3 regions of the Kocuria sp. KSNUG genome follow, and region 1 is predicted to be linked to each of the others. Evidence: riboswitches for the same ligand, from Rfam matches in the RefSeq annotation. Region 1 holds a riboswitch; each other region holds the start of a gene.
What was found. A riboswitch is a leader RNA that binds a small molecule or an ion and turns the genes downstream of it on or off. The one in region 1 is predicted to bind S-adenosylmethionine.

Region 1 (6,829 bases):
CCACCGCGAGGCCCAGGAGCCCCGCGAGGACCAGGGTCACCGAGACCATGTAGAGCGTCTGCCCGGTTGCCTGCAGCAACTGCGGGCCGAGAGTGGACCAGTCCATTACTCGGACACCTCCTGGACCGTGGTGACCGCGCGCAGGGCCTCGATGGCCCGTGACACGGCGTCGTCGGGCCCGTCGAGGGACAGCGTGAGCGTCCCGAACGTGTGTGACTGCAGGATGGAGATCCCGCCGAACGCGATCTCGAAGGCCACGCCGTCCCGCGCGGCGTCGGAGAGCACCGAGCCGATCCTGTTGCGGTCGGTGACGTCCACGAGCACGAGCCGGCCCGGGTGCTCCGCCCGGAGCTTGGCGAGCTCGTCCTCCTGCGGCACGGTGCGCATCACGGAGGACACGAACTTGCGGGTGGTCTCCGCCCTCGGGTGCGCGAAGAGCTCCGCGGTGGTCCCGGTCTCCACGACCCGCCCGGAGTCCATGACCGCCACACGGTCGGCGACGGCGCGCACCACGTCCATCTCGTGGGTGATCAGCACGATCGTGATCCCCAGCTCACGGTTGACGCGTCGCAGCAGGCTCAGGACCTCCTGCGTGGTCTCCGGGTCCAGTGCGGACGTGGACTCGTCCGCGAGCAGCAGCTCGGGGTTGGTGGCGAGCGCTCGCGCGATGCCCACCCGCTGCTTCTGGCCGCCCGAGAGCTGCTCGGGGTAGTTGCCAGCGCGCTCGGTGAGCCCCACGAACTCGAGCAGCTCTGCCACCCGCGCCCTGCGGTCCTCCGGCTTCCACCCGGCCCGTTTGAGCGGGAACTCGATGTTGCCGGCCACGGTGCGGGACGTGAACAGGTTGAACTGCTGGAAGATCATCCCGATGTCCCGGCGGATCGGGGCCAGCTGGGTCTCGCTGCGGCCGTCCACCTGGCGGCCGGCCACCTGCAGGCTGCCGGACGTGATGGGTTCCAGGCCGTTGATGAGGCGCACCAGCGTGGACTTGCCGGCACCCGAGTAGCCGATGACGGCGAAGATCTCCCCGCGCCGGATGTCCAGGTCCACGGAGTCCACGGCGGTGACCGTGCGCGTGCGGCGCTTGGAGCCGGTCACGAAGACCTTGCTGACGTCCCGGAAGCTGACCAGTGTCTGCGCCTCGGGCGCCGGGCTCACTTGCTCTGCCCCTTGAGGTCCTCGGAGTAGCGGGACAGCAGGTCCTTGAGCTCCTGCTGGTCCACCTCGGTGGGCACCGCGGTGCCCTTGGTCTCCTGCTTCTCGGCCTCCAGCACCTTGTCGTCGTAGTAGAAACCCGCAACCTTCTTGAGGGTCTCGTTCTCCGCATTGGCCTGCGTGGCGGCGAAGATGTTGTCGTACACCTTGGCGCTGTCCGCGGTGGGGTCGTCCTGGGCCAGTGCCTTGTTCGGGTCCAGCCCGGCGCGGTCCAGGAAGTCGTTGTTCACCACGGAGGCGGCCACGGAATCCATGGACAGCACGGTCTGCTCCGCGGAGACGGGGCGGACCTTCACCTTGGACTTCTCGGTGTCCACGTCCTGCTCGGTGGGGGCGATCGTGTCCTTGGTGAAGGTCACCAGGCCCTGCTGCTCCAGCAGGCTCAGCGCCCGGGAGAGGTTGATGGAGTCGTTGGGAACGGCGATCTCGTCCCCGTCCTTGAAGTCGGCCACGGACTTCACGGACTTGGAGTACAGCCCCAGCGGGAAGATGGACGTGGAGCCCACGGGGGTGATCGTGTCACCCGAGTTGTTGTTGTAGTCCGCCAGGTAGGCGATGTGCTGGAACCAGTTCATGTCGATGTCCCCGCTCTTCAGGGCGGGATTCGGCTGGCTGTAGTCGCTGAAGTCCACGAACTCCACGGTGACGTCGTTCTGCGCCGCCACCTCCTTGAACGCATCCTGGACGGGGGTGGCGCCCACGATGCCGATGGTGATCTTGCCGTCGGCCATGGGATCGGTGTTCTCGGGGCCGCCGCACGCGGTGAGGGTCAGGCCCAGGGTGGTGGCCAGTACAACGGGGATCAGGCGCTTGCTTCGCACGGTGATGCCTTTCCAGGGTCGGGATACGGATGCGCGGAGCAAACAGTCCCACCTGGATGAGGGCAATGATCAGACACGTGCCATTCGAGGAAAACCGCACTTGCCGTGATCTGTTCGAACCGCGGCCGGATGGTCATCTGGGGCACCCCGCTACGGGAGAGGGTTGCCGTCCGGCCAGCCAGAGCTTCGCGCCGGATCTCGTCATCCGCCCAGAACTGTAGCACGGTGCTCGCAGGTTCCCGTACCGCCGGACGACGCCGCCCGGTCCGCCCCCGTCCGCACGGCGTCATCGCGTGCCACGGCGCACCCCGGGGCCGCGCCTGGCTCCCTCCCCCCCTCGAGCGCCCCCCCGGGCATGGCGACGCCCGCAGTGGGAGTTCGGACTGGCAGACCGGTTCAGCGACCTCCCGCGATCCGTTCGTCCGCGCGCGCCCTGGCCCACGTCTCCGCCTCGAGCACGTCCTCCAGGCGGGGTTCGCGCACGCCGTCGTGCTCGTCGACCACGCGCGAGACCAGCTCGACGATCTGCAGGAATCCGAGCTCCCCGCGGTGGAACGCGTGCACCGCCTGCTCGTTCGCGGCGTTGAACACCGCGGGCCACGTGCCGCCGAGCCCCCCGGCGTGCTTGATCAGCTCCACGGCGGGGAAGGCCTCGGCGTCCAGCGGCTCGAAGGTCCACTCGGCGGCGCGCGTCCAGTCGCACGCGGCGGCCGCACCCGTGACCCGGTGGGGCCACGCGATGCCCAGCGCGATCGGCAGCCGCATGTCCGGCGGCGAGGCCTGCGCGAGAGTGGAGCCGTCCGTGAACTGGACCATGGAGTGCACCACGGACTGGGGGTGGACCGTCACGTCGATCCGCTCGAGCGGGACGTCGAAGAGCAGGCTGGCCTCGAGCACCTCGAGGGCCTTGTTGACCAGGGTCGCGGAATTCGTGGTGACCATGGGGCCCATGTCCCAGGTGGGGTGCCGCAGGGCCTGCTCGGGGCTCACGTGGGCCAGCTGCTCCCGGGTCATGCCGCGAAACGGTCCCCCGGACGCCGTGAGCACCAGACGGTCCACCTCCCCGGCCGTCCCGGAGCGCAGCGCCTGGGCGATCGCGGAGTGCTCGGAGTCCACGGGGATCAGCGCATCCGTGAGACCCGTGGCCGCGGCGGCCGCCGTGACCAGCGGACCGCCCGCGATCAACGACTCCTTGTTGACGAGCGCCACCCGGCGCCCGACCTCCAGGGCCGCCAGCGTGGGCTCCAGACCGATGCTTCCGGTGATGCCGTTGAGGACCACGTCCGCGCCCTCCCACGCGGCCACCTGTGCGGCGGCTCGGGGGCCGTGGAGGATCTCGGGCCGCGGCGCCGGGGAGCGTGCCGCCCGGGCGGCGTCGTCGATCAGCTCACCCAGCCGGGCGGCGTCCTGCGCGGACCCGCTGGTGGCGACGGCCGCCACGCTGAAGTCCACCGCCTGCTGCGCGAGGAGCTCGAGGTGGCCCGCACCCGCGGCGAGGGCGAGGACCTCGAAGGGCGGGTGGGTGACGCCGCCCCCGGGCCGCGTCAGCTGGGCGGCGCCCCGGACGACGTCGAGCGCCTGCGTGCCGATGGACCCCGTGGAGCCGAGGACCACCAGACGGCGGGGAGCCCCACGGGTGGCGCGGTCGAGGTCGGGGGTCATGGCTGCGGAGGTCATGGCACCAGTATGGCGCGCCCGTCCGACCCGCCCTTCCCTGCGCAGAGCCCTGGCGCGCCCGAGATCCGCCCGAGCCACCGGGAGGTGTCGTCACGGCCCTGGACAGACGACAAGGGCGCCACCCGGGGGTGACGCCCTTGCTCAGTGGTCCTCGCGGACCCGTGCGGTTCAGCGACGGCGGCCGACGACGAAACCGTAGATCAGCAGCACGATGATCGCGCCCACGACGGACGTGATGATGGTGCCGAAGCTGATCTCCTGGATCCCGTTGCTCAGACCCGGGATGAACGACCCGAGCCAGCCACCGAGGAACGCGCCCACGATGCCGAGGATCATGGTGACGATGATCCCGCCACCCTGCTTGCCCGGCAGGATCAGCTTGGCGAGAGCGCCAGCGATGATGCCGAGGATGATCCAGCTGAAAATGCCCATTTCTCCACCTCAAGTTTTCGTTGCAAACGCGTGCGGTTGCCCGCAGTCGCTCTGGTCAGCGAACCGTCGCTCAGTGTACTACCAGTTTGGGGGTCTATGGGCTCCGGTGCACCGCGGCGGTCCCTGAAAACCGGGGCCGCCGCGGTGGAGTCAGTGCGAGACGGCCTTCTCGGCGCCCACACCTGTGAGGGAACGCACTTCCATCTCGGACTGCTTGAGGGGATCCTCACGGCGCCGCTCGGTCACCGATCCCAGGAAGCCCAGCAGGAACGAGGCCGGGATGGAGATGATGCCCGGGTTGGACAGCGGGTAGATGGCGAAGTCCGCACCGGGGATCATGGAGGTCTCCGAGCCGGACATCACCGGCGAGAAGACGATCAGCACCACGGAGAGGATCAGCCCGCCGTACATGGACCACACGGCCCCGCGGGTGGTGAAGCGCTTCCAGTACAGGGAGTACAGGATGGTCGGGAGGTTGGCGGAGGCCGCCACCGCGAAGGCCAGCGCCACGAGGAACGCCACGTTCTGCCCCTGGGCGCCGATGCCGCCGGCGATGGAGATCAGACCGATGACCACCACGGTGGTCTTGGCCACGCGCAGCTCCTGGCGCGGGTCCGAGTTCCCCTTCTTGATCACGGACGTGTAGATGTCGTGCGCGAAGGACGCCGACGCCGTGATGGCCAGTCCCGCGACCACGGCCAGGATGGTGGCGAACGCGACCGCCGCGATCAGACCCATGAGCACCGATCCACCGAGCTCGTAGGCCAGCAGGGGTGCTGCGGAGTTCACTCCTCCGGGTGCGCTCTTGATCCGGTCCGCTCCGATGAGGGCGGCGGCACCGAAGCCGAGCACCAGAGTGAAGAGGTAGAACAGGCCGATCAGGGTGATGGCCCACACCACGGACTTCCGGGCCTCTTTGGCCGTGGGGACCGTGTAGAAGCGCATGAGCACGTGGGGCAGCCCCGCCGCGCCGAGCACGAGCGCGAGTCCGAGGGAGATGAAGTCCAGCTTGGAGATCTCGCTCACGCCGTACTTCAGTCCGGGCTCGAGCATCGCGGGGTTGTTGTTGGTCTCCACCGCGGCGCCCATGATGGCCGAGAGGTTGAAGCCGAACATCGCGAGGATCCACACGGTCATCACGGCCACGCCGGTCACGAGCAGGCACGCCTTGATGATCTGCACCCACGTGGTGCCCTTCATTCCGCCCACAAGCACATAGACGATCATGATGACGCCCACGATCACGATCACCAGCGACTGGCCGGCCTTGGAGCTGATGCCCAGCAGGAGGGACACGAGCGCACCCGCGCCCGCCATCTGCGCCAGGAGGTAGAAGAAGGTGACCGCCAGCGTCGAGATGGAGGCCGCCACGCGGACCGGGCGCTGGCGCAGCCGGAACGAGAGGACGTCCGCCATGGTGAACTTACCGGTGTTGCGCAGCGGCTCCGCGATGAGCAGCAGCGCCACGAGCCACGCGACGAAGAAACCGATCGAGTAGAGGAACCCGTCGTAGCCCTGCAGGGCGATGGCCCCCACGATGCCCAGGAACGATGCCGCAGACAGGTAGTCACCGGCAATGGCCAGCCCGTTCTGGGTTCCGGAGAAGGAGCGCCCGCCGGCGTAGTAGTCGGCCGCCGTGGCGGTGGACTTGGACGCCCGGATCACCACCACCAGCGTGACGAGCACGAAGCCCAGGAAGATCGAGATGTTGATCGCGGGGTTGCCCACGGTCGCGGAGCTCTCCTGCGCGAGGTGCACCGCGGGCAGGGACATCGCGGGAACGGCGATCATGGCCGGACCTCCTGGTCGGTCTCGGTCTGCTTGTCGAGGGATGCCTCGAGCTCCTCGCGCAGCGCCGTGGCCTGCGGGTCGAGGGTGCGGTTGGCGAACGCGACGTACGCCGCGGTGATGCCGAACGTGGTGACGAACTGCAGCAGCCCGAGGACGAGCCCCAGGTTGATGTTGCCCGCCACCGGGGTGGACATGAAGCCGGGAGCGTAGATGGCCAGCACCACGTAGAGCAGGTACCAGACCAGGAACGCCACGGCCATGGGGAACACGAAGGACCGGTGGGTCTTGCGCAGGCGCTGGAACTGTTCCGAGCGCTGCACCGCGGGGAAGTCGATGCCGAAGGCTGCCGGGGAGCCGTTCGGGTCGACAGAGGACGTGGATGCCATGAGTGCCTCCTAGTGTGATGGGCACCACACTAGGAGTTGTGTATCCAAAGACACAAGAGGTGGCAGAAAACTGCTGCAATAATCCTTGAAATTACGGGCGAGTCACTGGTGGTCCCTGCAGGCTGTCCGACACTGTGTATACAGAATCGCCGGTCAGGCACCCCTGCCGCGCACCGCGAGCACGAACTCCACCGCGCGGTCCAGGAAGGCGTCCACCTGCTGCTCCTCGTAGCACCGCTGGCCCTGGGCCGGGCGGAACACCGCGTGGCGCAGGAGCTCGGGAGAGACGTCCTCACCGCTGCGCAGCTCCGCCACCAGGCGGTCGCACAGGACGTCCACCTCGGCCGCGGAGTACCCCTGGGTGCGGTGCTTGCGGGGGCGGCGGAAGCGTTCGGAGTGGGGCCGGTTGAGCCGTCCCAGCAGCAGCCCGCCCAGCCACTCCACGTGCTCGTTCCACCGCTGCTCGCCGTGCTCCTCGATGAACACGGTGCGCTCGCGCTCGAACAG
Region 2 (6,829 bases), 410 kb from region 1:
TCCCGGCTGTGGACCACGGCCATGGGCCAGCTGCCGCTGAACGGCGCCGAGCACCTGCTCACCGGGCTGGCCCGCTCGTTCCGCGAGCGCGCCCTGTCCCGCAGCGCGGTGGAGCTCGCGGACGCCTTCGCCGTGCTGCGCGGGATCGAGGCGGACCTCATCCGCCAGTTCTCCCGCTTCGACATGGTCCTCACCCCCGCCCTGGCCATGCCGCCGCGGCCCGTGGGGTGGTTCCACGAGGGCTTCGACATCGCGGATCCCGCGGGTGCGGAGCAGGACTACATGCGCCAGTGCCAGTACACGCCGTGGACCTCGGTGGTGAACGTGATCGGGCTGCCCGCGATCACGGTACCCACCACGTGGCGCACCCCCGAGACCGGCGACTACCCGGGTCCGGTCCCCATGGGAATCCAGCTCGTGGGGCGCGCGTCCGGTGAGGCGCAGCTGTTCGCGCTGGCCGCCCAGCTGGACCCGCCCACGACGCCGCACGCCCGCCTCGTCGCCTGAGCGTGCCTCCGCGCGCGGGAGGTGGCCGTGCGGCGTCGTCGTCCGCCGGGGCGGGGCCGAGGCCCGAAACCGAGCGGCGCACGGCCTGACGGGGCGCGCTTTCGGGACTAGGTTGGGGGCATGACCAACCGTGCGGGCACCGTTGCCCAACCCAGTGACCTCGTGGACATCGACGACCTCGTGGCGGCATACTTCGACCGCGCCCCGGATGCCGGGAACCCGGACCAGCGGGTGGCGTTCGGAACCTCCGGGCACCGCGGCTCCTCGCTGAAGACCTCGTTCAACGAGGACCACATCGCGGCGATCACGCAGGCGATCGTGGAGTACCGCGCCGGGCAGGGCATCACCGGCCCGCTGTTCATGGGCAAGGACACCCACGCGCTGTCCGGGCCCGCGCAGGACACGGCGCTGCAGGTGCTCGCCGCCAACGGTGTGCACACGCTGCTGGACGCGCGGGACGGGTTCACACCCACCCCGGCGCTGTCCCACGCGATCCTCACGTACAACGCCTCCCAGCCGGAGGACCGCGCGGACGGGATCGTGATCACCCCGTCCCACAACCCGCCCACGGACGGCGGCTTCAAGTACAACCCCCCGCACGGCGGCCCCGCGGACACGGACGCCACCGGGTGGATCGCGGACCGCGCCAACGAGCTCATCGAGGCGGGCCTGGAGGGCGTGCGGCGCGTGTCCCTGGAGGACGCGAAGGCCGCGGAGACCACCGGGACGTTCGACTTCCTGGACAGCTACGTCTCCGCGCTGCCGGAGATCATCGATCTGGAGGCCATCAAGGCCGCAGGCGTGCGCATCGGCGCGGACCCCATGGGCTCGGCGTCGGTGGCGTACTGGCAGGAGATCGGCGAGCGCTTCGGACTGAACCTGGAGGTGGTGAACCCCACCGTGGACCCGCAGTGGGCGTTCATGACCCTGGACTGGGACGAGAAGATCCGCATGGACTGCTCCTCCCCCTCCGCCATGGCCTCGCTCATCGGCGCCCGGGACAAGTACGACATCGCCACGGGCAACGACGCCGACAGCGACCGCCACGGGATCGTGACCCCGGACGCCGGGCTCATGAACCCCAACCACTACCTCGCGGTGGCCATCGACTACCTCTACCGCACGCGCGACGGCTGGCGCGGCGACGCCGGGGTGGGCAAGACCCTGGTGTCCTCCTCGATCATCGACCGCGTGGCGCAGTCCCTGGGCCGGCGCCTGGACGAGGTGCCCGTGGGCTTCAAGTGGTTCGTGCCCGGACTGCTGGACGGCTCCATCGGTTTCGGCGGGGAGGAGTCCGCGGGTGCCTCGTTCCTGCGCCGGGACGGCTCCGTGTGGACCACGGACAAGGACGGCATCATCCTGGCGCTGCTCGCCGCGGAGATGACCGCGACCACCGGCACAACCCCCTCGCAGCGCTACCGCGAGCTTACCGAGCAGTTCGGGGACCCGGTGTACCAGCGGATCGACGCCCCGGCGAACCGCGAGCAGAAGGCCGCCCTCAAGAAGCTCTCCGCGGAGCAGGTCACGGCGGACACCCTGGCCGGTGAGCCCATCACCGCCAAGCTCACGGAGGCCCCCGGCAACGGCGCGGCGATCGGCGGGCTCAAGGTCACCACGGAGAACGCGTGGTTCGCGGCCCGGCCCTCCGGCACGGAGGACGTCTACAAGATCTACGCCGAGTCCTTCAAGGGTGAGGAGCACCTGAAGCAGGTGCAGCAGGAGGCCAAGGCTCTGGTGGACTCGGTCATCGGCTGAGTGCCACGGTGCGGGGCTCCCGCACCGGCTCGCTGCGCAGGAGCCGCTGAGCGGTACGGGGTTCTCCCGTGCTGCTCGGCGGCCCTTCGTCGTGTCCGGGCGGCGCAGACGCTTGTGCGTGTCGGAGCGTTGTGCTGTGATGTTCCCGGATCAAGAAGCCCGACCATCAGCCCTCCGGCTGGTCGGCTGGCAACCGGTTGTTCGCACCCGGTGCCCCCGGAGGAAGATCCGCCGCCCGGCACCCGCCGCGCGGAAGTCTGCGAAAGGTCACCATCATGAGCAACTCCGCTCCCACTCCCGAACACCCGTGCGTCCACATGGACGGGGATTCCGCCTGCCGGAGCTACCGCCCGGGGCACAACGCGCACTACATCCAGTCCCGCCTGGCCGTCGAGAACCAGGACCGGTGGGTCCGGGTGGAGCTGGGCGCCCCGCACGGGAACACGGTGCAGGCCACGTTCCCGGACGGCGGCACCCGGACCTGGTGGTGCCACGACCCCGCCCTGCTGGAGCGGTTCCACACGCTGCAGCACAGCGGGGCCGCGGCGTCGTTCGACCCCGGGACCTCGCTCGCCAGCGTGCCGAGCTCGCAGAGCAGGCTCGCCCTGCTGCACCCGGCGGTGGTCGACGGGCAGTGACGATCCCGCGGTGATCCAGGGAAGTACCGGGTGGGCGGGCGCCACGTCCTGCCCACCCGGTTCCTCCCGTGGCCCGAACGGCCGGTGGGACGTGCTGTAGTCGCGTTCCACCGGCTTCTGCCGCTGGACACGCCGTCGTCACATGGGAACACGCCGCACGGGTGCTGTTGCGGGTCGGTGAGCTTGGCTATCTAATGAAGATCGACCCCCGCGACCCCAGGACGATCCCTTGCGGCGGGGGCAGACACTCAAGGATGAGCACCCCGCATGAGGCACACCCCCGCCCACCCGGACCCCCTCGCGGTCCTCGGACCGTCCAGCGTGCTGCAGGCCGAACCCTGGCAGCACTTCCAGGCCGGTCTCTCGCGACGCACCCACGCCCTTGACGGCACGGGGTGGCACGCGCTCGTGATCGAGGAGCGCTCCCGGGCCGGGGCGGTCTGGTACGCCCCCTACGGACCGGTCCTGGCCCACCCCGAGGTTCTGCCGGAGGCGTTGCGCGAGCTGCGCACCGCCGCACGCGAGCACTCCGTGGCCTGGTTGCGGGTGGAGCCGCAGGTGCCGTCCCCGGTCGGCACCCCCTTCGCCGCGGCCGTGCAGCAGCAGAACGCCACGGCACCCTCGCTCGGCGCGGCACTGCGCGCCCTCGGAGCGCGGCCCGCCCCGCGTGACATCCAGCCCGCGTACACGCGGTGGGTGGATCTCGCCCGCGAACCGCAGGAGATCCTCGCGGCCATGACGGGCACCAACCGCAACCTGTGGCGGCGCCACCGGGACAAGGGTCTCACTCTGGCCTCGGACTCCCATCCGGACGCCGCCGAGGCCGTGATCGACCTGCAGCACCGCACCGCCGGGCGAAAGGGCTTCACGGCGCACAGCGAGGACTACCTCCGCAGCGCCGCCCGCAGCCTGGGGGCCACGGGGAACTGCACGGCCTACACCAGCTCCGTGGACGGCACCGTGGTCAGCGCGCTGCTGACGTACGACTCCCCGACCACGCGGATCTTCGCCCACTCGGGCATGGACGCGAGCGTTCGCAAGCTGCGCCCCAACCAGCCGCTCATCGCCCAGGCGCTGCTCGACGCCGCCGAGCAGGGTCTCGCGATCGGCGACCTCTTCGGAATTGCCCCGCTGAGCGATCCCACCCACCCGTGGACCGGGTTCAGCGCCTTCAAGCGATCCTTCGGCGGCGCGGACGTGGCACTGGGCGGCACGTGGGACGTTTCCGTCAGCGCCCCCCGCTACATGGCCTACCGCGCCGCGCGCCGCGCGCGGGACGAAGCGGGCTCGGCGCGCACGCGCGCCCGGGTGGCGGCGGCCCGCGTCCGTGCCGGGCTGACCTCCGGAAAGCAGGCGGGAGAGACCTCGCCCAGCGGGAAGTAGCCGCGCGGAGGGGCCAGGGGGTCAGCCCACCGGGTTCTCGGGGTCCCAGGCCCGGGAGTAGAAATCGGCGGAACGCGAGTCCAGCAGCTGCTGGTACTCCTCGGGGTCCATGGCCTGCGCCGAGCCCTGGGGAGGCTGCTGCTGCCGGACGGACGTGCCCAGGCCCGCGGCGCCGTCGTGCACCGAGAGACCCGCCGCCTCCAGGAGGGTGGGGTACATGCTGAGCTGGTCCGCGCCGGCCCGCAGGGGCTGCTCGGCGGTCTCACCAGGGATCCACACGCGGTTGAACACGGTGCGGTTGGGGTGGTGGTCCAGCTGCTCGTGGAACGCGTCCCCGGCGCTCATGTGCTTGAGGTGGTCGCCCATGATCACCACGGAGGTGTCCTCCAGGTAGCCCTGGGCCTTCATGTGCTCCACGAACCCGGCCACCTGGGTCATGGAGCACGCGAACACGGAGGTCACCTCGTTCTGGGTGTCCACGTCGCAGGAGTTGTAGATGTGGACCGGTTCGTGGGTGTCCAGGGTCAGCATGGACAGGTTGAACGGCTGGCCCGTGCGCTCGTACTCGGCGTGCAGGCGGTCCACCTCGTCCTTGGCGTGGGCCATGAGGCGCTCGTCGCTCAGGCCCCAGTCGCTGCGGAAGTTCTCCGGGGGCTCGCCCGCCGCGCGCCAGTCCTCCAGGCCCTTGTCCTCGGTGTAGCCGTGGGTGCGCAGGAACGTGTCCTTGCCCGCGAAGGAGGAGTTGGCCCCGCCCAGGAACGTGTTCGTGTACCCGTGGTTCTGCAGGACGTCCCCCAGGCAGGTCACGCCACCCAGGTACTGCTCCTGCCCGGCACCGATGTCACCGGAGCTGCCGTTCCCGGCCTCCTTGAGCGGGATGCCGCACTGGGTGGAGGCGATCCCGGCCATGGTCCAGCCGCCACCCTCGTACTGCTGGAAGTCCTCGACGCTGCGCCACCCGTCCTCGGGCCGGGTGACCTCCTCGAGCGGCGCGAAGGCGTTCTTCTCGAACAGCTCCTCGTCCGCGAGCGTGGCCTCCCCGGACTCCAGGTAGATGACCACCAGGTTGCGCTTGTCCGCGTCACTCGTGATGGTGGGCTGGACGTACTTGGAGCCGATGTCGTGCGGGGACTTCACGGCCTTGACGTACTGGGGCAGGTCCACCGCGGACGCGAAGCTCGTGCTCCCCGCCACGAACACCGCAGCCACGGTCACGGCGGAGGCGCAGCGCACGACGCCGCGCGGGGCCCTGGTGGACTGCCCGCGCCGGGCCCGGCGCAGCCACGCGCGCCGGGCGAGGGCGATGCCCACGGTGACCAGGACGGGAAGAACCCCGATGACCAGCACGGAGATCCACACCACGGACCCGCCGCCACCGTCCGTCTGCACGGACATCAGGTTCATGCGCATCTGTCCCACCGAGATCTGGCCCCAGTAGTGCCGGATGATCCCACCCGCTGCCAGCAGGGTGAGCCCCAGCCAGATCAGGCCGTAGCACAGCCCGCGTCCCGTCCAGCGGCCCACCCGCCTGCCCACGCGCAGAAAACCCTCGGACATGTTGTGGACCTCGTGTTCCTGGATCATCCGGTGCCAGCCCGCACCGCCGCGGCCCGGGCATGGTGTGCCGCCGCGTTCGCATTCGTGTTCCTTCAAGAGTAGGACATGTTCCGGTCATCCGCTGTTCACCTTGCAGTCCGGCGGCAGCACATGACGGACCGGTGGTGCGGGCGGTCCCGTTCAGCCTGCGCGGGTGAGGGACTGCACCCAGACGGCCTCCGCAACCAGGATGCCGAGGTCCACGGCATCCCGGCCGGGTGCGTCCGTGCCCGCCGCAGCGGGAGATGTCTGTGTCTGCCGGCCGGCGGGCGAGCCGCCCCCGGGAAGGTGACCGTCCGGCGTCGTTCCCCCTGCGGCCACGCGCACCCGCACCGTGGCGCTGCGGGCGGGGCCCGGGAGAACCTGCAGCACCGTGCCCGGCCGGATTCCTGCTTCCGCGAGGATGCGCAGGGTCTCGGGGCTCTCGTCCGAGACGCGCGTGACCCGCACGGGCTCCGGGTGGGTGACGTCCGCGAGCGGAACGGCCAGGGCGGGAGTGACCACCCCGTCCCGAGAGGGGATCGCATCCCCATGCGGGTCCTCGGACGGGTGGCCGAGCTTGGCATCCAGGCGGTCGATGAAGCGGTCGGTGACGGCGTGCTCGAGGACCTCGGCCTCGTCGTGGATCTCGTCCCACGCGTAGCCCAGCTCGGTGGCCAGGAACATCTCGAGGATCCGGTGGCGGCGCACCATGTGCACGGCCACGTCACGGCCCTCGGGCGTCAGCTCCACCACCCCGTAGGCGGGCCGGGTCACCAGGCCCTGCGCGGTGAGCTTCTTCAGCGCCTCCGAGACGGTGGAGGGCGCCAGGCCCATCCGCGCCGCCAGCGACGTGGTGGTCACCCGCTCCGGCTCCCACTCACCCAGCCGCCAGATGGTCTTCAGGTAGTCCTGGGTGGACGGGCTCAGCTCTGCGGGGTGCACGGGATCAGGCTAACGGCCCGTGGCAC
Region 3 (6,829 bases), 580 kb from region 1:
TCCAGTTCGGTCTCCCGGGTGACGTCGTGCGGGACGTGCAGCAGCGGCGTCGCCGTGCCCACCGCCACGGGGCCGCGGCCCGCGGCACGCAACCGGTGCAGGGTGTCCGTGGCGCCCGCCAGGTTCGTGCGCCACACGGTGCGTCCGCCCACGACGCCGCCCACCACCGGCCGCTCGCCCCACGCCTCGAGCGCGGCCCGGGTGGGGACGGCCCCGCGGTCGAGGTCCACGGCGAGGGCGTCCACGCCCGTGCGGGCCAGCGCGAGGTGGGCGTCCTGCCCGGCGTCCCCGTAGCCCACGGTCACCAGCACCGAGGGGTGGTCCGACAGGGCGGTCAGCCGCGTGTACGCGGTGGTCACCGCGGAGAGGATCCGTTCGCGGGACGCACCCCAGCCGTCCGCGGCGAGGGCGGGCTCGTCCAGCTGCACCCACGGCACACCGGCCGCGTGCAGAGAGCTGAGGATCGAGACGTACTGGGCCAGGACGTCGTCGAGCCCTGCCAGGGGGTCCACCCGCGCGCCGTGGGCCGCGGGGGTCTCCGGGCGCGAGAGCAGCAGGAAGGTCACGGGACCCACCAGCACGGGGCGGGTCCGCACGCCGGTGCGCCGCAGGGTGTCCCGGTACCGGGAGACCAGGCTCTCCGGGTGCGCCCGCAGGGCGGTGCCCGGATCGAGCTCGGGGACGTAGTAGTGGTAGTTGGTGTCGAACCACTTGGTCAGCTCCAGCGGCTCCAGATCGTCCGTCCCCCGGGACAGGGCCGTGATCAGCTCGATCCCGCGCTCGGTGTCCGGCGCGGCGGGGAGGAGGCCCTCCGCCCGGAACCGGGCCGGCACGGCACCCAGGGCGAGCGCGGTGTCCAGGACGTGGTCCACGGCGAAGCCCTCGGAGGGCACGGCGGTGTCCTGCGTGAGCCCCAGTTCGCGCAGCCTGAGGGTCGTGCGCTCCCGGAGGTCGCCGAGAGTGTCCAGGACGGTCTGGGCCGGGTGCCGTGCGGGCTCCGCCCAGTAGGCCTCGAGGGCCCGCTTGAGTTCCCGGTCCGGGCCGATGCGCGGGTAGCCCAGGATCGTGGCGCTGGGCAGGGGGGTGGGATTCGTGACGGTCATGATCTCTCCTTGTAGGGGTTGGTGTGGTGACGTGAAAAGGGTGTGAGGCAGCCGCGTCGCGGGTGGGCCGGCGACGGCGCTGTACGGGGTCACTGGGCGTGACGGGCGCGGCGGGCGTACCGGGGCACGTGCTCCAGCGCGCGTGGGCAGAGCCGCGCGTGCGGCTCTGCGGTGGGCGGTGCGCACGACGCCGCACGGTCAGGCCGCGGGGCTGCGGCCCCGGTACTCGCGGGCCGCATCCCGGACGCGCAGGTGCTCCAGGATGGTGAGCGCCGCGTCCGGGCGGTTGAACGTGTACAGGTGGAAGCCTGCGCAGCCCAGGTCCAGGAGGTCGTCGATCAGCGACAGCGTGGCCGCGGTGCCCCGGTGCCGCAGCTCCTCGGGGGAGCCCGAGGTGAGGAACCGGGTGAGCCGCTCGGGAACGGGCACTCCGGTGATCTCCGTCATCCGCTGCAACCGTTTCGGGTTGGTCAGGGGCATGAGACCCGCGACCACCGGGATGTGGATCCCCTCGGAGCGCGCCCGCTCCAGGAACGACGCGTAGTCCTCGGGCTCGTAGAGCACCTGCGTGATCGCGTAGTCCGCCCCGGCCTCCTGCTTCTCCCACAGGGACGCGAGATCCGCCTCGGGGTCACGCCCCCGGGCGGGGGACGGGTAGCACGCCACCGACACGGACAGCGGCCGCGTCCCGGGGCGGAACCCGTCCCCGAAACGACGCCGCTCGACGTCCCGGATGAGCCGCACCAGCTCCGAGGCCCGGCCGATCCCCCCGGGCGGGGTCCGCCACTGCCCGGCGCCCAGGGGCGGGTCCCCGCGCAGCGCGAGGAGGTCGCGGACGCCGTCGTCCAGCAGCTGCTCCACCGAACGCTCCAGCCCCGCGCGGTCGGTGCCACCGCACGTGAAGTGGGCCATCACGGGGGTCCTGGTGGTGCGGCGCAGATGGCGCAGCGCCTCGCGGGACACACCACGACCACCCGAGTGTCCGTGCGTGACGGAGAAGAAGTCGGGCCCGGCCTGGGCCATGGCGTCGATGCTGCGCCACACGGTGTCCGGGTCCGCGGTGGGGCGGGGCGGGAACACCTCGAAGGAGACGAGCGTGGAGCGCCGGGGGCGGCGCACCAGCCAGGACGTGCGCGCGGGCGGTTCGGAGCAGGACGGCTCGGACGAGTCCGGGCTGGGCGCTGGGGCGGCGGGTGCGCCCGCGCGGCAGGTGGCCGCCGTGGGAACGCCACTGGGGCGGCTGGCACCCGCAGGATCGTGCCCGCCCGTCGAGGAGGCGGGGCCCACGGGAACGGCTGAGCCGGCGGGGTGGGCGCCTGACGCGTAAACGGGCTCGTCCGCGGCGCGGGCCGCGGCCACGAGCTGCGGCCTGTCCTCGGCGCGGGCGGTCGGCGGTGTGACGGGCATATGAGAAAACCTCCGGCGGTAGGACGCCGGAGGTGGACCCCGTGCGCCGTACTTGCCAGCCACGCGGTTGCGCGGCGGCCGGATCGTCATCTGGGGCACCCCACTACAGCAGGAGGGTTGCCGCCCGGCCAGCCAGAGCTTTTCGCCGGGTCTCATGATCCTTTGGTGGGTGAGACGGTAGCACGAGGGCCCCGCGCCGTGAAAAACACACGGCCCGGGACGGCGTGTCCCCGGGGTCGGACCCCGGGGGACACACGCGTGGTCAGCGGCCGACCACGACCTCCAGGTTCTCGCCGGAGGCGGGGTCGAAGAAGCACGTCTCCCGGGCGTTCGGCCGCACGTGGATCGTGGATCCAGCCTCCATCTGCAGGAACTTGTCCGCGCGGACGGTGGCGCGGCCCTTCTCCAGCCGCATGGCGCGGGCGTCCTCGGTCCCGGGGTCCGAGGTGCCCGGCAGCACGCAGTGGATGAACGCCTCGGAGCCGAGCTTCTCCACCAGGTGGACCCGCAGGGGCAGAGCGGGGGTCCCCGGTGCGTCACCCTCGCCCGTGATCTCCCACGACTCCGGACGGACACCCACGGTCACGGTGTCCCGCACGTGCGCCGAGAACTCGGCCGGCACGGGCACCCGCAGCCCGCTCGCGGCGTCGAGGACCGCGTGGCCGTCCCGGACGGGGACGTCGTGCATGATGGTCATCGCCGGCGACCCGATGAAGCGAGCCACGAACACGTTTGCGGGGTGCTCGTAGAGGTGGATCGGATCGGCCACCTGCTGCAGCTGACCGTCGCGCAGCACGGCCACGCGGTCGCCCATGGTCATGGCCTCGACCTGGTCGTGGGTCACGTAGATGGTGGTGACCCCCAGCTCCCGCTGGAGGTCCGCGATCTGGGCGCGGGTGGACACGCGCAGCGTGGCATCCAGGTTGGACAGCGGCTCGTCCATGCACCACACCTTGGGGTTGCGCACGATCGAGCGGCCCATGGCCACACGCTGCCGCTGTCCCCCGGACATGGCCGCGGGACGCTTGTCCATGAGGGGCCCGAGCTCCAGCATGGCGGCGGCGCGCTCCACCCGCTGCTCGATCTCGGCGCGGTCCAGCTTCTCGTTCTCCAGCGCGAAGGACATGTTCTGCCGCGCGGTCATGTTGGGGTACAGGGCGTAGGACTGGAACACCATGGCCACGTCACGGTCGCGGGCCCGGGTGCCCGTGACGTCGCGGCCGTCGATGAACACGGAGCCCTCGTCCACGGGCTCGAGGCCGGCGAGCATCCGCATGGCCGTGGACTTGCCGCTGCCGGAGGGGCCCACGAGGACCAGGAGCTCACCGTCACGGATGCTGAGATCGAGCTGGGACACCGCCGGCGGCTTGCCCGGATCGAAGATGCGTGATGCGTGCTTGTACTCGACGGTGGCCATGGTGCTCCTCGGGCTCTTGGGTGGTGACAGTGGTGACGAACTCGGTGCCGCAGCGCGGTGGTCGCCGCGGGCTCACCGTGGTGTTAAGCGGTGCGGGCGCCGTTCGGATCGGGCCGCGGGTGGCAGCCCCGAGAGGGGCCGCCACCCGCGGTGGATCACAGCTTGGGCTTGATGTCCGAGTCGATGATCTTCTGGGTCTCGTCCTGCAGCTGCTGGAAGACGGTCTTGACGTCCTCGCCACCGAACGTGATGCGGTCCAGGCCGCCGCCGATCCGCTGGCCACCGCCGGAGACGAACACACGGGCCGCGTCCTGCGGCTGGGTGTTCTCGTTCAGCTGCTTGATCGCGGTCATCGCATTGGGGTTCTCCTCGAGGAACTTCTTCTCCTCGGGCTTCTCCATGGCGTCCTTGCGCACCGGCATGTAGCCGGTGGCCTGGGTGAACGTGATCGTGTTGTCGGTGTTCGTCATGAAGTCGATGAACTTGGCGGCGGTGAGCTTGCGCTCGTCGCTGATGCCGTTGGGGATCGCCAGGCCTGCGCCACCGGTGGCGCAGCCGGGCTTCGGGCCGGGCAGGTAGGTGGTGTAGAAGTCGAACTTCGCGGCCTCCTTGAGGCCACCCAGGGAGCCCGTGGACTCCAGCAGCGCCGCGCCGTTGCCGATCCCGAAGTCGTTGGCCCCGTCCTGGACGATCTTGATGTGCCCCTCCGCCACGTGCTTCTTGAGGTACTCGCCGGCCTTGATGGAGTTCTCCTCCGTGAAGGTGGCGGTCCAGTCGCGGGAGTAGGCGCCCCCGAACGTCCAGATCATGCCCTGGAAGTACCAGTCCATGTAGTTGGCACCGTCCGGGAGGATCAGCGCCGGTTTGCCGCCGTTGGCCTTGACCAGCTGGGGCGCCCACTGCGCGAACTCCTCCCACGTGCGGGGCCCGCGGTCCGTGGGCAGGCCGGCCTTCCGCATCATGTCCTTGTTGAAGTACATGATGCAGGTGGAGCGGGCGTACGGCGCGCAGTAGTGCTTGTCGTTGAAGTTGTAGTCCTCGCGCAGCGTGTCCACGTAGGTGCTGGAGTCGATCCCGGCCTTCTGCCACAGGTCGTCCAGCGGGGTCACGGCCTCGTTCAGGGCGAAGTTGAACCAGTTCACGTCCGACGCCACGAACACGTCCGGGAGGTCCCCGCCGGCCAGGGCGGCGTTGACCTTCTGCGCCACCTCTTCGTAGTCGGCACCGCCGTCGATCAGCTCGGCCGGAGTGTCGGGGTTGGCCGAGTTCCACGCGTCGATGAGCTTCTGCTCCAGGCTCTTGGAGCTGGCGGGGTGGTTGGACCAGAACTGCAGCGGGCCGGAGGCCTCCTGTCCGCCGGAGGAGCTTCCGCCCCCGGTGCCGGCGCAGCCGGACAGGGCCACGGCGGCGGTTCCGAGGCCCAGCAGGCCGAGGGCATGACGACGTGAGAGTTCCATGTGTGCTTCTTCCTTCAGGAGGTGGTGGATGTGCTGGAGGGTGGTGTGTGGAGGGTCAGCCCTTGACCGCGCCCGCGGTCAGACCCTTGATCATGTGGCGCTGCAGCAGGATGAACACGATGATCATGGGGATGGTCGCGATGACCGTCCCGGCCATGACCGGGCCCCAGTTGCTCAGGCCCTCGTTGTTCTGCAGCTGGGTGAGGCCGATGGGCAGCGGGGCCACGGCGTCCGTGTCGGACATCAGGAACGGCCACAGGTACTGGTTCCACTCGGTCACCACGGTGATGAGGATGAAGGCGATCAGCGTGGGCCAGGACATGGGCAGCACCACGCGGAACAGCTTGCGCAGGAACCCCGTGCCGTCCATCTCCGCGGCCTCCATGACCTCGCGGGGCAGGCTCAGGAAGTGGTTGCGCATGAGGAACGTCCCGAAGGCCACCCCGGCCAGGGGGATGATGATGCCCTGGAACGTGTTGCGCCAGCCCAGTTCCGCCACGAGCGCGTAGTTGGAGATGATCGTGATCTGGCTCGGCACCATGAGCGACGCGATGACGAACAGGAACAGCACCTTCCGGCCCGGGAACTCGAGGAACGCGAAGGCGTAGGCGGTGAGCACGCCCAGCACCACCTCGATCACGGTCAGGACCGTGGTGATGATGATCGAGTTGCGCAGGTACTGGCCGAAGTTGACCGTCTCGAAGACGTAGCGGTAGTTCTCCGGCGCAAAGGGGTTGGGCCACCACGTGATGGGGTCGGAGTAGATGTCCGAGTGCTCCTTGAGCGACGTGATGATGATGAAGTACACCGGAACCGCCACGACCGCGAAGGCGAACGCCATGGCCAGGTAGCCGAAAATGCGGGACATCTTCATGAGAACTGCTCACTCCGCTCTTGGAAGCGCACCTGAACGGCGGTGATCACCAGGACGATCAGGAACATGATGGTGGCGACCGCGGCGCCGTAGCCCGCCCGGTTGTTGACGAACGTCTCCTGGTAGACCTGGTAGACCATCGTGGTGGTGGACGTGCCGAAGGGCCCGCCGCCGGTCATGACCTGGATGATGTCGAAGACCTGGAACGAGTTCAGCAGCACGGTGATGGACAGGAAGAACGTGGTGGGCCGCAGCTGGGGCAGCGTGATCCGCCAGAAGCGGCGCCAGGCCGGTGTGCCGTCGATCTCGGCGGCCTCGTCCAGGTCGGTGCGGCGCGCCTGCAGCGCGGCCAGGTAGATCACGAAGGTGTAGCCCAGGTTCTTCCACACGTAGGTGACCGTGATCATGAACAGGGCCCAGCCCGGCTCCTGGTAGAAGTTGGGGGACTCCAGGCCCACCCGGCGCAGCAGGTCCTGCACCAGCCCGTAGCTGGGGTCGAAGACGAACTGGAACGCCACGCCCACGGCCGCACCGGAGATCACGTACGGCGCGAACACGAAGGAGCGGACGA

Region 2: linked by a shared signal. The riboswitch ahead of AABM36_RS04425 (hypothetical protein) and the one ahead of AABM36_RS06155 (MetQ/NlpA family ABC transporter substrate-binding protein) in region 1 are both predicted to bind S-adenosylmethionine.
Region 3: linked by a shared signal. The riboswitch ahead of AABM36_RS03660 (methylenetetrahydrofolate reductase) and the one ahead of AABM36_RS06155 (MetQ/NlpA family ABC transporter substrate-binding protein) in region 1 are both predicted to bind S-adenosylmethionine.

The regions. Positions count from the first base shown of each region.
Region 1 covers NZ_CP150981.1:1,420,712-1,427,540, reverse strand. The annotation lists gene AABM36_RS06165 (methionine ABC transporter permease) at 1-106, opposite strand, end outside; gene AABM36_RS06160 (methionine ABC transporter ATP-binding protein) at 106-1,158, opposite strand; gene AABM36_RS06155 (MetQ/NlpA family ABC transporter substrate-binding protein) at 1,155-2,036, opposite strand; SAM riboswitch class IV at 2,128-2,242, opposite strand; gene dxr (1-deoxy-D-xylulose-5-phosphate reductoisomerase) at 2,433-3,713, opposite strand; gene AABM36_RS06145 (GlsB/YeaQ/YmgE family stress response membrane protein) at 3,882-4,145, opposite strand; gene AABM36_RS06140 (solute symporter family protein) at 4,296-5,936, opposite strand; gene AABM36_RS06135 (DUF485 domain-containing protein) at 5,933-6,322, opposite strand; gene AABM36_RS06130 (DivIVA domain-containing protein) at 6,476-6,829, opposite strand, start outside.
Region 2 covers NZ_CP150981.1:1,012,539-1,019,367, reverse strand. The annotation lists gene AABM36_RS04435 (amidase) at 1-507, shown strand, start outside; gene pgm (phosphoglucomutase (alpha-D-glucose-1,6-bisphosphate-dependent)) at 628-2,262, shown strand; SAM riboswitch class IV at 2,411-2,526, shown strand; gene AABM36_RS04425 (hypothetical protein) at 2,538-2,900, shown strand; gene AABM36_RS04420 (lipid II:glycine glycyltransferase FemX) at 3,168-4,283, shown strand; gene AABM36_RS04415 (sulfatase-like hydrolase/transferase) at 4,305-5,840, opposite strand; gene AABM36_RS04410 (metal-dependent transcriptional regulator) at 6,021-6,803, opposite strand; gene AABM36_RS04405 (hypothetical protein) at 6,813-6,829, opposite strand, start outside.
Region 3 covers NZ_CP150981.1:843,162-849,990, forward strand. The annotation lists gene metE (5-methyltetrahydropteroyltriglutamate--homocysteine S-methyltransferase) at 1-1,103, opposite strand, end outside; gene AABM36_RS03660 (methylenetetrahydrofolate reductase) at 1,302-2,510, opposite strand; SAM riboswitch class IV at 2,554-2,670, opposite strand; gene AABM36_RS03665 (ABC transporter ATP-binding protein) at 2,773-3,927, opposite strand; gene AABM36_RS03670 (ABC transporter substrate-binding protein) at 4,083-5,384, opposite strand; gene AABM36_RS03675 (carbohydrate ABC transporter permease) at 5,440-6,252, opposite strand; gene AABM36_RS03680 (carbohydrate ABC transporter permease) at 6,255-6,829, opposite strand, start outside.